Regions from separate parts of the Trichococcus shcherbakoviae genome, predicted to be linked through region 1. Evidence: predicted binding sites of a transcription regulator. Region 1 holds the regulator's gene; each other region holds the start of a gene.

Region 1 (4,046 bases):
AACAATCGTGAACGAAGTATCTTTTCCAACTCTGCCGAAGTGCCCCATATCTTCATCCGCCAAATATAACGGAAAAGGTACTGCAGGATGCCCGCAATCAATATGATTGCCGACCACTTCCACAAAGAAGCCATCGTTAAGGTCCCTGAGGCAATTTCATCGATGATTATTCCGACAACGCGCGGCGAAACGACCTGAAGAATAGCCACAATGATCAGGAAAAAGACGCCCACAAAATAAGATTTCCATTCTTGACGGAAAAACCAACTCAATTTTTTGAAAATACTCACGTATATTACTCCCTTCTTACCTGTATCCGGACAAAATAAAAATGTGGAACCGTAGAGATCCACATTTTGTATATTATTTCATTAGTCTATTTCTTTTTCTTTGTTGATTGTGCTTTCATAGAAGCCATGATCTGTTTTACTTTTCTTTCGGATGGTTTTTGACCCATCTGCATCATCATAGAGCGCAACATTTCTTCATTGATCGGTGGATTTTCTTCAAAATATTTTACCATATAACGTCTTGCAAGGAAAAATCCGCCAACCGCGCCTATTACTATTCCTAAAATGACCATCATTACCCATGCTGTTGTTGACACGTATTCATCCCCCTTTCCAAAGCATTCATTCGTTAATTGTACTAAAGATTATGAGAAAAAGAAATAGCAATCACGCATAAATTTAGCGATTTTTCGAAAACGCTTCAGCTGTTGCCGGTTTCGGGAGAATTTTGAGCATATTCTTGCGTAATCCCCAAGAATATGCGAACATCTGTTTGATTTTTTGGATGATTAATGGTATCCTAAACTTATAAAATTAGGATTACGGAGATGATGATCTCATGGTTAAAAATAAAGATTCACGCCAAATTGAAGTGCTTCAATACATTTATGAAGAAGTCCAAGAAAAAGGCTATCCGCCGACCGTTAGGGAAATTGGGAATGCAGTAAAACTGTCCTCAACATCCACAGTGCATGGCCACCTGTCGCGGCTTGAAAAAAATGGCTTCATCCAACGCGACCCTACAAAACCACGTGCGATCGAACTGACCCAAGCAGGTCTGGACAAACTCGGGATCATGTCGGATAAAATGCCGTTGTTGGGTACCGTCACAGCTGGAGCTCCCATCTTGGCTGTCGAAGAAGCAACCGATTATTTCCCGGTTCCGCCGGATCTGAAATCCGCTTCCGGAAGTTTGTTTATGCTGAAGATCCGCGGAGAAAGCATGATCGACGCAGGCATATTCGATGGCGACTCAGTCATCATCAGAAAACAAGCCACGGCTGAAAACGGCGATATCGTCATAGCCATGACGGACGATGATGAAGCGACCTGCAAACGATTCTACAAAGAAAACAACTACTATCGTCTGCAACCAGAAAATGCGAGCATGGATCCGATCATCCTGGATTCCGTCATCATTCTGGGGAAAGTAGTCGGTCTGTACCGGAACCACATTATTTAACGGATAGTCCCCGATTGTTGCAAAAAGGCTGCCAACTACTGGCAGCCTTTTTGCGCGTCTATTCATTTTCGGATTGTTTGTTGTTCTTAGTATTCCATCAGCGTGAAGATGTCATACCCTTGGATCAGGTCACGGCCCTTTAAATCCAACAACTCGATCAGGAATGCCAAACCGACGACTTCTCCGCCTAATTTTTCCACCAATTCGATGGTTGCGGCTGTAGTGCCGCCAGTTGCCAACAAGTCATCGCAAACCAGCACTTTATCTCCAGGAAGGATGGCATCTTGATGCAATTGCAGCGTTGCTTTTCCGTATTCTAGTCCGTAGGAAACTTCCACCGTTTCGCGCGGCAATTTGCCTTTTTTGCGGGCCATTGCGAATCCGCAGCCTAATTCCACAGCGACTGGGCAACCGACCATGAAACCACGCGCTTCAGGTCCGACTACTTTATCGACATTCAAATCTTGGGCATATTTCACGATCTCTTTGATTGAATAGCGGTAAGCTTCTCCGTTCGCCATCAAGGGTGAAATATCGCGGAAAATGATGCCTTGTTCCGGGAAATCTTTGACATCAGCAATATATTGTTTCAAATCCATTTTGTGTTCCTCCTAATTATTGTACCATCATCTGTTCATTCAACCATTTCGTCAACTGCGAAAACGGGCTGTAGATGAATACCTTCTCAGCTTCCATTTTCTGCAGGCGATCTTTGTATACTTGAGTGTCGTTCAAAGCCCTTTTGACAGGGTTTTTGACCTCATTGATGAAACCATTGTCTATTGTAACAAATCCCGCCTCCAAAAACACTTGAATCATAAAAATGGCAAGATTTTTTTTGATTTTTAAGTATTCTGCCAAGGCATCTAACCGATTTCTCACATCGATATCCTTATGTGAACGGATATATTGGTAAAACTTTGCAAACTGGTCTTTCGGAGGGATTCCATCAGCATAAACGCTGTTCGATTCATGAGAGACGACATACACATTTTCGAACTTATTGCTCTTCAAAAGATCAGCCAGCAAATTCATCTTCAAAGGACACTCGAAAAGCACCAGGTTGCTGGCGCTGACATCCTGCAAGGCGTCCGCTGTATTGTCAGTGAGCAACGCGGCGTTCGAACTGTTCGGGATGCGCTCATAAAATTGTTTCATGATGCCGGAAGTCGAAAACAGATACAAGGCATCTTCCACAGCCAATACCGAATCGTGGATGACGGAACTCCTTTTGTCGAAAAACTGGACATGTTTGTTTTTGATGTCCTTCAGCTGCAGTTGCGGTTTCGCGCTATCCCGCCAAACGTTGATCGAAAGCTCCCCGATGAGGGAAACGACATCCGCTTCGTTCAAGTGGTTGCTGATGCTCCCCTTGTTGAAGCCGATCACGTCCAGAAAGAGGTTTTTGTCCTTGAGTTTGAACTTCAGATGCTTGTTGTCGGCACCAATCTGTCTGATGTCCGTCAAAGGTACATTTTGGAAGCCGAATATAGGCTTTGGATTATCGGTCCCATAAGGTTTAAGCAATTCCAATTCCTTCAAAAACGGCAGCGTGACATCGGCAAGCGGCAGTATGGCATCTATGTAAATGGATTCGCCCAACACGATCGCATCGTGATAATCAGCCGCGTAGCTGTTTATCTTTTCAGTGAAGGCGGACAAATCGGCAGCGGGAAGGCTCATGCCTGCTGCCATTTTATGCCCTCCGAACTTCGCGAGAAGGTCCTTTGAATCGGTCAACGCACTGTAGATATCCAACGCTTCCGTGCTGCGTGCCGACCCTTTCGCGATGCCGGTTTTTTCGTTGATGCGGAATAAGATTGCCGGGCGTCCGAATTCTTCGACCAACTTGCTTGCCACGATCCCAAGAACGCCCTCGTGCCAATTCTTGCTCCCCAACACGACAACATCCGGCATGCTTTCATTCTTTGCCAGTTCGGCGCTGGCTTCTTCATGGATGGATTGGACAATCCCCTGTCTCTCGACATTCTTTTCCTGTATGTAAGCAACCAGTTCAGCTATTTTTACTTCGTCGAAAGACAGCATCAGTTCAGCTCCCGGGCCCGCATCTTCCAACCGACCGACAGCATTCAATCGCGGACCGATGATGAAACCGATGCTTTCCTCGTCCAAATTAGCCGCGTCTATTCCCGCGGCTTCCATCAATGCAGCCAACCCGAGCCGCTGCGTTTGTTTCATGACTTGCAGTCCATGTTTTACGATCCAACGGTTTTCGCCTGTCAAACTGACCAGATCCGCAACGGTACCGATAGCGGCTAGATCAAGCGATTCGTAAGGCATTTCGCCCAGAAGAGCCGCCGCAATTTTCAAGGCTACGCCAGCTCCAGAAAGATCCGGGAAAGGATAGGATCCGGCAGGATGTTTCGGGTGGATGATGGCATATGCATCAGGCAAGTCATCGGGCAATTCGTGATGGTCGGAAATAATGACATCCACGCCCATTTTTTTTGCCATCGCTATCGGCTCGTGGCCGGAAACCCCGTTATCGCAAGTCAGGATCAACTGCGCTCCGTTCTCGATCAATTTCTTGAATGCCGTCGCATTTGGGCCAT
Region 2 (4,046 bases), 290 kb from region 1:
CTTCCGCAGTCAAGCGTCCATCCCCGAAAGAGATGACTGTCCCGACTTTGACCCGTTTTCCTGGTTTGACGAGCGTTTCCCACTCATCCCCTTGGAGATTGTTCAAAAGCAGGACTTCGATATGCCCTCCGGTATCCGGTTTGACGCCATGCAGTCGCGCAGGCAGCACACGTGTATTGTTCAGCACCAGCGCGTCGCCTTCTTGAAGCTCCTCCACCATGTCGGTGAAATGTTTGTCCGTGATTTCCCCAGTCTTGGAGTCCATGGAAAGAAGCCGGGATGATGAACGATCCAGCAGCGGTGTCTGCGCAATCAGCTCTTCCGGCAAATAAAAATCAAAATCACTTGTCCTCATTGATAAAATACCTCGCTTATTTTTCTGTATCATACTTGATCCCCAAATGGTCGTATGCCATAGGGGTCGCTACCCTGCCGCGCGGGGTGCGCTGCAGGAAGCCCAATTGGAGCAGATAGGGTTCGTACATATCTTCTATCGTTTCCATTTCTTCGCCGATGTTGGCGGCTATCGTTGAAAGACCGACGGGGCCGCCATTATAGAATCGGATCATTGTCGTCAATATTTGCCGATCCAAATCATCAAGCCCTTTGTTGTCCACGCTCAAAATGGACAAAGCTTTGTCGGCGATTTCCTTCGTGATCAGGCCATCGCGATAGACTTGGGCGAAATCGCGCACCCGGCGGAGCAGCCTGTTGGCAACACGCGGGGTGCCTCTGGATCTCAAGGCGATTTCGACAGCGCCTGACTCATCGATTTTCGTGGACAAAACATCCGAAGAGCGATGGACGATCTGCCGGAGATCCTCGAGACTGTAATATTCCATCCTCGAAACGATCCCGAACCTGTCACGCAAGGGGGCCGAAAGACTGCCGGCTTTGGTCGTGGCACCGACCAGCGTGAACGGCGGCAAGGTAAAGTGGACCGGATGGGCTGTCGGACCTTGCCCGATGATGATGTCCACATAATAATCCTCCATTGCAGAGTACAACACTTCTTCCACGATCCGCGGCAAGCGATGGATCTCATCGATGAAGAGGACATCCCCCGCTTCCAGTTCGTTGAGCAATACCATCAGATCGCCTGGCCGCTCGATTGCGGGTCCGCTCGTGCTGTGGATGCGGACATCCAATTCGTTGGCGATGACCATCGCCAGTGTCGTTTTCCCCAACCCGGGCGGTCCGTATAACAGGACGTGATCCAAGGCTTCACTACGCGCTTTCGCGGCCTGGATATACACTTTCAGTTCATTTTTCACTTTGTCTTGCCCGATATATTGCGCCATCATTTGAGGCCGCAATGTTTTTTCAATCAAATCTTCTGTTAGATCTTCCGTATTTCCGGAAACGATTCTGTTTTCAGCTGTCATCTATATCACCCTTTTAAAAGTAGCTTGAATGCCGTACGAAGCACTTCTTCGGCGCTGGAATAGTTTTCTTTTTCCAATAGCGGCAGTATTTTCTTCACTTCACGGTCCGAATATCCCAAACCGGCCAAAGCTTCCAAAGCTTCCGTCAATACAGCGGACTGTCCGCCAGCTGTTTCGTGGACCGGATGTTCTTCCATCCAATACGTATCGGGCAGCAATTCGCCGAGTTTGCCTTTCAAGTCCAAGATGATCTGCGAGGCCGTCTTTTTGCCTACCCCCGGGAATTTCACCAAATACCCCACATTATCCGTTTCGATCGCTTGGATCAGACCCAGATGATCATCGCTCGCCAATATCGACAAGCCACTCTTCGGTCCGATTCCGGAGACGCTGATCAGTTTCAAATACAACTGCTTTTCCGTGTAGTCCTTGAAACCGAAGAGTGTGATTGCATCCTCGCGGACTGCCTGATAGATGTAAAACGTCATCTCCTGGTTCAGGCTTCCGGAAAAGCGGAAAGGATTCGCGACCAGCAACTGGTAGCCGATGCCACCGTTCTCCAGCACCACATAAAGCGGCCCCACATAGACTAATTTACCTTTTATATATTCGTACATCATTTGGCTCCTACTCTTCATTTCCTGATTGTCATTCATTTTCTATCATAACATAAAACCGAACGGAAATGACAGCCGCTGCGTCATCTTCTGTGCGGGAACATTTGTTTGGTAGGTGCAAGCAAAGAAAAATCCCAGGACCGGTAGCCTTGGGACTTTTCTTTGCTGCTTATTCGAATAATTGTTTGTATTCAGAGTAGCCTTCCGCATCCAATTGATCGTAAGGGACGAAGCGCATGGCTGCCGAATTGATGCAATAGCGCAGACCGCCCAACTCTGCTGGGCCGTCCTCAAAAACATGCCCCAAGTGGGAGTCACCTTGAGGGCTCCGGACTTCCGTGCGTTTGCGCATCAGTTTGCGGTCCTCCAGCTCCTTCAGAGTGGAAATCGGTTTTGCAAAAGAAGGCCAACCGCAGCCTGCATCGTACTTGTCTGCAGAACTGAACAACGGCTCTCCGCTCACGACATCAACATAGATGCCTTTTTCATAAAAATCATCGTACTCGCCGGAAAAAGGTCTTTCCGTAGCTTCGTTCTGTGTCACTTCATATTGTAAAGGCGTCAAGCGCTTCAATTGTTCCTCTTTATTGTCCATAGTGAGATCAGACCCCTTTCTTTTCATTGCTCCAGTATATCAAAAAATGAAAAAAAGCAGAACAAAAAAGTCTTGTTCGTATGTGTCAATCTTTTCTATGCAAAGTTCAGAAACCTTACTTGTAGTGCCAATTTGAAATTGTTTTAATATTGTCCCTGAAGCTTTGGCGCGCGTCGCTTGCCCTTCCCTCCGGGAATACAGTGAATCAAAAAGCGTAATTCACTGTATTCCCGGAGGATTTGAAGAAAATTCTGATTAACTCGCAAATATTTTCTTCATCATTCCCATGCTGCAGGTCGCGTTCATCGCTGGTATACCAGCCTGTCTAGCGGGTGTCCTCTCTCTGCCAGAATGTTTCTTTAACGCATTTCTGACTGCGAATTTCAGTTTTACCGCTAAACTTTCCGGAACGGTACGTACTGGCTCCGTTAACGCTTTTTCTAGGGTTCCCATCTTCTTACCTTCAATGATGGAGACCATCGCCCGAGCGCCATCATGGCTCCAGTATTTCCCATTACCTTTCATTCGGTAGCTGTAAGGTCGATGATTACTTTCACAGCTTCCAATTCCCCGGATTCCTTTGCAGGATTCGATTTCTCTTAACGGACGAAGATACGCCCAGTTTCTTTCTAGGTAGGCTGCCAAAAGTCGTAACTCCTCTTTTTGATCTTTCTCCTGTTCTAGCGAGATTTTACTTTCAATCGTATCCAACACAATCGCAATCGAATCCCAATCATAGGACCATAGGGCCTTTTTCAGCGGCAGTTCCATCTCTGGACACCAAGAAAGACGGCTCTTAATCTTTTTGTGAACGTGATAGCGATCCACCTGATGGATATGTTCCTTACACACACCAATTGCCATGGCACAGTCCTCTGCCCGATAACCTGAGCCACCATCGGTGTTCGAAATGACTACCGTATTTTTGAGATCGTAATGACTCCCTAAATAAATCGCTGCTTTCTCCCATGCATCTTTCGCTGATTTCAACGATGACACAAATATCGGATTTTTCAGTTTCTTTCTTTTCCCGCTTGTTGTGACGCCTTCTGCTATTTGGACTCGGTGGATCTCTTCTTTTCTTTTCCCCTTGCCTTTAATGACGATCCCATCGCCTTCTACCAAGAGAAAAGGTACTTCTTTCTGTTCTTCGGGTAAGGCCACTTCGTATTCTTCTAAGTTTTGTTTCTCCCACTGCGCTTGCTTTTCTCCTACCGATTTCACAATATTGCCCACTGTTCCATGGCTCATGCTGAACGAAGTCAGTTTAGTGACGGCTTCGGCCACACCGCGGTAGACGCTGCCAGTCACAAGTTCGGCCACTTGCTTTTGTAAAAGGGTAGAGTAGCGCTCGCTTTTATTGAAGCCACAGATGTTATCCAGTGGGAAAAAGCTCTTTTCACCTTTCTTCTTTAAACGTCTACGCATAAACTCGACTGTACCGAATGT
Region 3 (4,046 bases), 880 kb from region 1:
CCGAAATGGTCAACAAGGACCTGCAGATGGTCGACTTCGCCAAATTGGAACAGACCGTCCGCACCGGCATCCATATGCAGGACAACGTCATCGACTCCACCCCTTACTTCCTGGAGGAGAACAAAAAACAAGCGCTCGGCGAACGCCGGATTGGCTTGGGGATCATGGGCTTGGCGGATATGCTGATCTATTGCGGCGTCCGCTACGGTTCACTGGAAAGCCTGCAGCTGATCGATCAAGTCTTCGAAACGATCGCAGTGGCGGCCTACGAGGAAAGCATCGAGTTGGCGAAGACGCGCGGCAGTTTCCCGTTCCTGGTCGGACAAACCGGAAAAGAGACGCAGATCCTGCGCGAGCGTTTCATCAACACTGGCTACATGAAAAAAATGCCTGAGCATGTCCGTGAAGGCGTCCTGAAATACGGCATCCGCAACTCACATCTGTTGACGGTGGCGCCTACCGGATCGACAGGCACGATGGCCGGCGTTTCAACCGGTTTGGAGCCCTACTTCTCGTTCACGTATTACCGCAGCGGCCGTCTCGGCAAATTCATCGAAGTGAAGGCGGATATCGTCCAAGAATATCTGGATCGTCATCCCGATGCCGATCCGAACCAGTTGCCTGATTATTTCGCGACAGCCATGACGCTTGCCCCTGAAGAGCACGTCGATGTGCAGACGACGATCCAGCGCTGGGTCGACAGCTCCATCTCGAAAACGGTGAATACGCCGAAAGGCTATACCGTCGATCAAGTCGAGAAAATCTACGAACGCCTTTACCTGGGCGGAGCCAAGGGCGGTACGGTCTACGTCGACGGCAGCCGCGATTCGCAGGTGCTGACGCTGAAAGCCGAAGAAAACGTTTGGGATGACGAAGCCAAGCTTGAGGAAGAGAAAGAGCACGTCAAAATCAACAAGGACAAGACTTTCCTGGTTGATTCGATAGCCAATCTCACGTCCACCGATGTCACAATCGGCAACGAAATCGGCGACACCTGCCCGATCTGCCGACAAGGTACGGTCGAAGATCTGGGCGGCTGCAACACTTGCACCAATTGCGGCGCGCAGCTGAAATGCGGCTTATAAACTGATCAAATGAAGAAGAACCCGTCTGATTTTTGGACGGGTTCTTCTTTGTGGTTTGCCGACAATCATGCTTTTCTGCTTGGCTTGCGCTTCGGTTGTCCGATAAACGCATAGTATCGGACAACCGCGTCGCGTTTGAAGCGCTACTTGTCCGATAACCATAAAATATCGGACAACCGCATAGCACTTAGAGCACTATTTGTCCGATAACCGCAAAGTATCGGACATCCGCCGTATACATCAGGCGCTGCTTGTCCGATAAACGCATAGTATCGGACAAGCACAAAAAAGAGCTGCCAAATGCGGCAGCTCCAGTCTTTAGTTTCATTCTTTCCCGGTGTTCGAAGGTTCCGGCTTGCCGGCCTCCAACAGTACCCGGTCACGGATTGCGAAGAAGGCCACGACCATCAGCAACGCGCCTGATACGGCCATCAGGATTTCGATCGCCATCCGGTCCGCAAGCGGTCCGAAGATCAGCATCCCCAACGGCATCATCGAACTGGAGACCATGCTTTGGACACCGAAGACCCGGCCGAGGAAATCTTCCTCGATCTTTTCCTGCAGCAGCGTCATGCTCGGCGCGTTCAGCAACGGGATGACGAGGCCGACGAGACCCATCAGGAAGAGGTAGATCCAGAAATTCGGGATGACACCCATCCCGAAAGTGCACAGGCCCATGGCTCCGATCGCAAAAGCGATGGAATGGATCCGGTTCTTGAAGCCGCCCCATGAGGCGATCCAGAGGCCGCCGCCTATCATCCCGATGAAAAAGGCGATTTCGATCGCCGTCAAGCGCCAGACGTCGTCGCCGAACGAGCGCGCCACCTGCAAAGGGGAAAGGAACGACACCGGAGCGGCCATCAAGAAGGCAAGCGAAAAATAGAGGAACAGCCTTTTGATGAAGGCGTGATTTTGGATGTAGCGGAAGCCGAGCTTCATGTCCTGCAGGTAATTGCTGACCTGTTCCTGGCTGGCTTTTTCATGCGTCGGGACTTTCAGCAGGAACACCATGATGGCGATCGCCAAAGCCGCTGTAACGATATCGATCATGAAAATGCCTTCCATCGGCGCAAATTGGTAAAGCGCGCCGCTGATCATCGGCGAAACCAGCATGACGACGGCCTGGATGCTGCCGTTGAGCCCGTTGATCCGGGTCAATTCCTTTTCCGGCACGATCTGCGGCAGGATGGCGCCGACCGCCGGCATCTGGATGCCCGCCCCTATCGCGCGGATGGCCGATGTCGCCAACAGAATCCAGATCGAGCGCTGCCCGGCCAAAAACAGCAGGACCAGCACCAATGTCGAGAGCGCGGTGATGCCGTCGGAAAGGACGATCAGGCGCTTCCGGTTATAGCGGTCGGCCCACACCCCAGCGAATGGAGAGATGAAGAAAGTCGGCAGAAAACCGAAGATGGTCGACAAGGTCATGATGACGCCGGACTGCGTTTCCAAGGTCAGATACCAGAATATCGCGTATTGGACAAGCGACGAGCCGAACAGGGAAATCGTCTGACTGCCCAGAAAGAGAGCCGTTTGACGCTGCCACTTTTCATATTTCATATTCTTTATCACACTACTTTCACTTCCTTGCTGTGGGCACGGTGATGTGTCCCCAAAATGACTGCGTTCACCTTCATTTGGAATCAAACGGCTGAACGTATGTTTCCATTCATGTTATACTATTCTCAACTAAAAGTAAAAGGATTGAAACGGATGAGCAGAGAAGAAATCAACCAAAAATTGGCGTTGCTGCCCGACTTGCCCGGCTGCTACATCATGCGGGACAAGGATGACGAAATCATCTACATCGGCAAGGCCAAAAATCTGAAGAACCGCGTGAAATCGTACTTCCACAGCAAGCACGAAGGCAAGACGCAGCTGTTGGTCGCGGACATCGACCGGTTCGAAACGATCGTCACCAAAACGAACAAGGAATCGCTGCTGCTGGAGATCAACCTGATCAAGCGTTACCAGCCCAAATACAACATCAAGCTGAAGCAAGGGACGATGTATCCCTATCTGAAGGTCACGAACGAAAAGGATCCGCAGCTTCTCATCACTTCGACTGTCGAGGATGACGGCGGCATCTACTTCGGTCCCTATCCGCACGTCTACGCGGCGACGGAGACGCAGGAATTCATCCAGAAGATCTACCCGCTGCGCAAGTGCGCCAAGAATTCCAAACGCGCCTGCCTTTATTACCATATGGGCCAATGCATCGGCTGCTGCGACCATGAGGTGTCTAAAGAGGAATACGATGCCCAGATCAAACGGATCGCCGCTTTCCTGAACGGCGAAGTCAAGGAAATCAAAAAGGATCTGCGGGAAAAGATGCACCGCGCCGCCGACAGCCTGAACTTCGAACAGGCTGCCGATTACCGCGATCAGATCAGCTACATCGAGGCGACTGTCGAAAAACAGACGGTCATGTCCCGCGACTACACAAACCGCGACGTCTTCGCCTTCCATATGGACAAAGGTTGGCTGTCGATCCAGGTGTTCCTGCTGCGGCAGTCTTCGATCATCAAGCGCGAAGCTGCCCTTTTCCCTTGCTACGACACGCCGGAGGAAGAGCTGGCTTCCTTCATCATGCAGTTCTATCAGGATCCCAATCACATCCTGCCGCAGGAAGTCCTCGTACCGAAAGGCGTCGATACCGAGCTGCTGCAGGAAGCGCTCGGAACGAAAGTGCACACGCCTGTCCGCGGCAGCAAGCGCAGCATCCTCGATCTTGCGATCACGAACAGCGAACTGGCGCTGACTGAGAAGTTCATGCTGATCGAGCGCGACACCCACAAGACGGTCGGCGCCATCCAGGAACTTTCGGAGGCGCTCGGCATCGAATATCTGGAGATTATCGAGTCGTTCGACCATTCGAACATCCAGGGAACCAACCCGGTCTCAGCGATGGTCGTCTACAAGGACGGCAAGCCGGAACGCAAAAACTACCGGAAATACAAA

Evidence for each region. The regulator LexA, encoded in region 1, represses DNA repair genes until DNA is damaged. The targets are predictions, from matches to a motif close to CNAACANNTGTTNG.
Region 2: ruvA (Holliday junction branch migration protein RuvA) is a predicted target of LexA. The motif match lies at 2,100-2,113, and genes of this name have one in related genera.
Region 3: uvrC (excinuclease ABC subunit UvrC) is a predicted target of LexA. The motif match lies at 2,738-2,751, and genes of this name have one in related genera.

What each region holds. Positions count from the first base shown of each region.
Region 1 is NZ_OY762653.1:247,033-251,078, forward strand. It holds gene ACKPBX_RS01030 (ABC transporter ATP-binding protein) at 1-290, opposite strand, end outside; gene ACKPBX_RS01035 (YneF family protein) at 377-607, opposite strand; gene lexA (transcriptional repressor LexA) at 850-1,473, shown strand; gene ACKPBX_RS01045 (adenine phosphoribosyltransferase) at 1,560-2,072, opposite strand; gene recJ (single-stranded-DNA-specific exonuclease RecJ) at 2,089-4,046, opposite strand, start outside.
Region 2 is NZ_OY762653.1:2,884,796-2,888,841, reverse strand. It holds gene queA (tRNA preQ1(34) S-adenosylmethionine ribosyltransferase-isomerase QueA) at 1-355, opposite strand, end outside; gene ruvB (Holliday junction branch migration DNA helicase RuvB) at 372-1,385, opposite strand; gene ruvA (Holliday junction branch migration protein RuvA) at 1,391-2,002, opposite strand; gene msrB (peptide-methionine (R)-S-oxide reductase MsrB) at 2,172-2,597, opposite strand; gene ACKPBX_RS13635 (ISLre2 family transposase) at 2,853-4,046, opposite strand, start outside.
Region 3 is NZ_OY762653.1:2,288,283-2,292,328, reverse strand. It holds gene ACKPBX_RS10960 (vitamin B12-dependent ribonucleotide reductase) at 1-1,085, shown strand, start outside; gene ACKPBX_RS10955 (MFS transporter) at 1,410-2,657, opposite strand; gene uvrC (excinuclease ABC subunit UvrC) at 2,799-4,046, shown strand, end outside.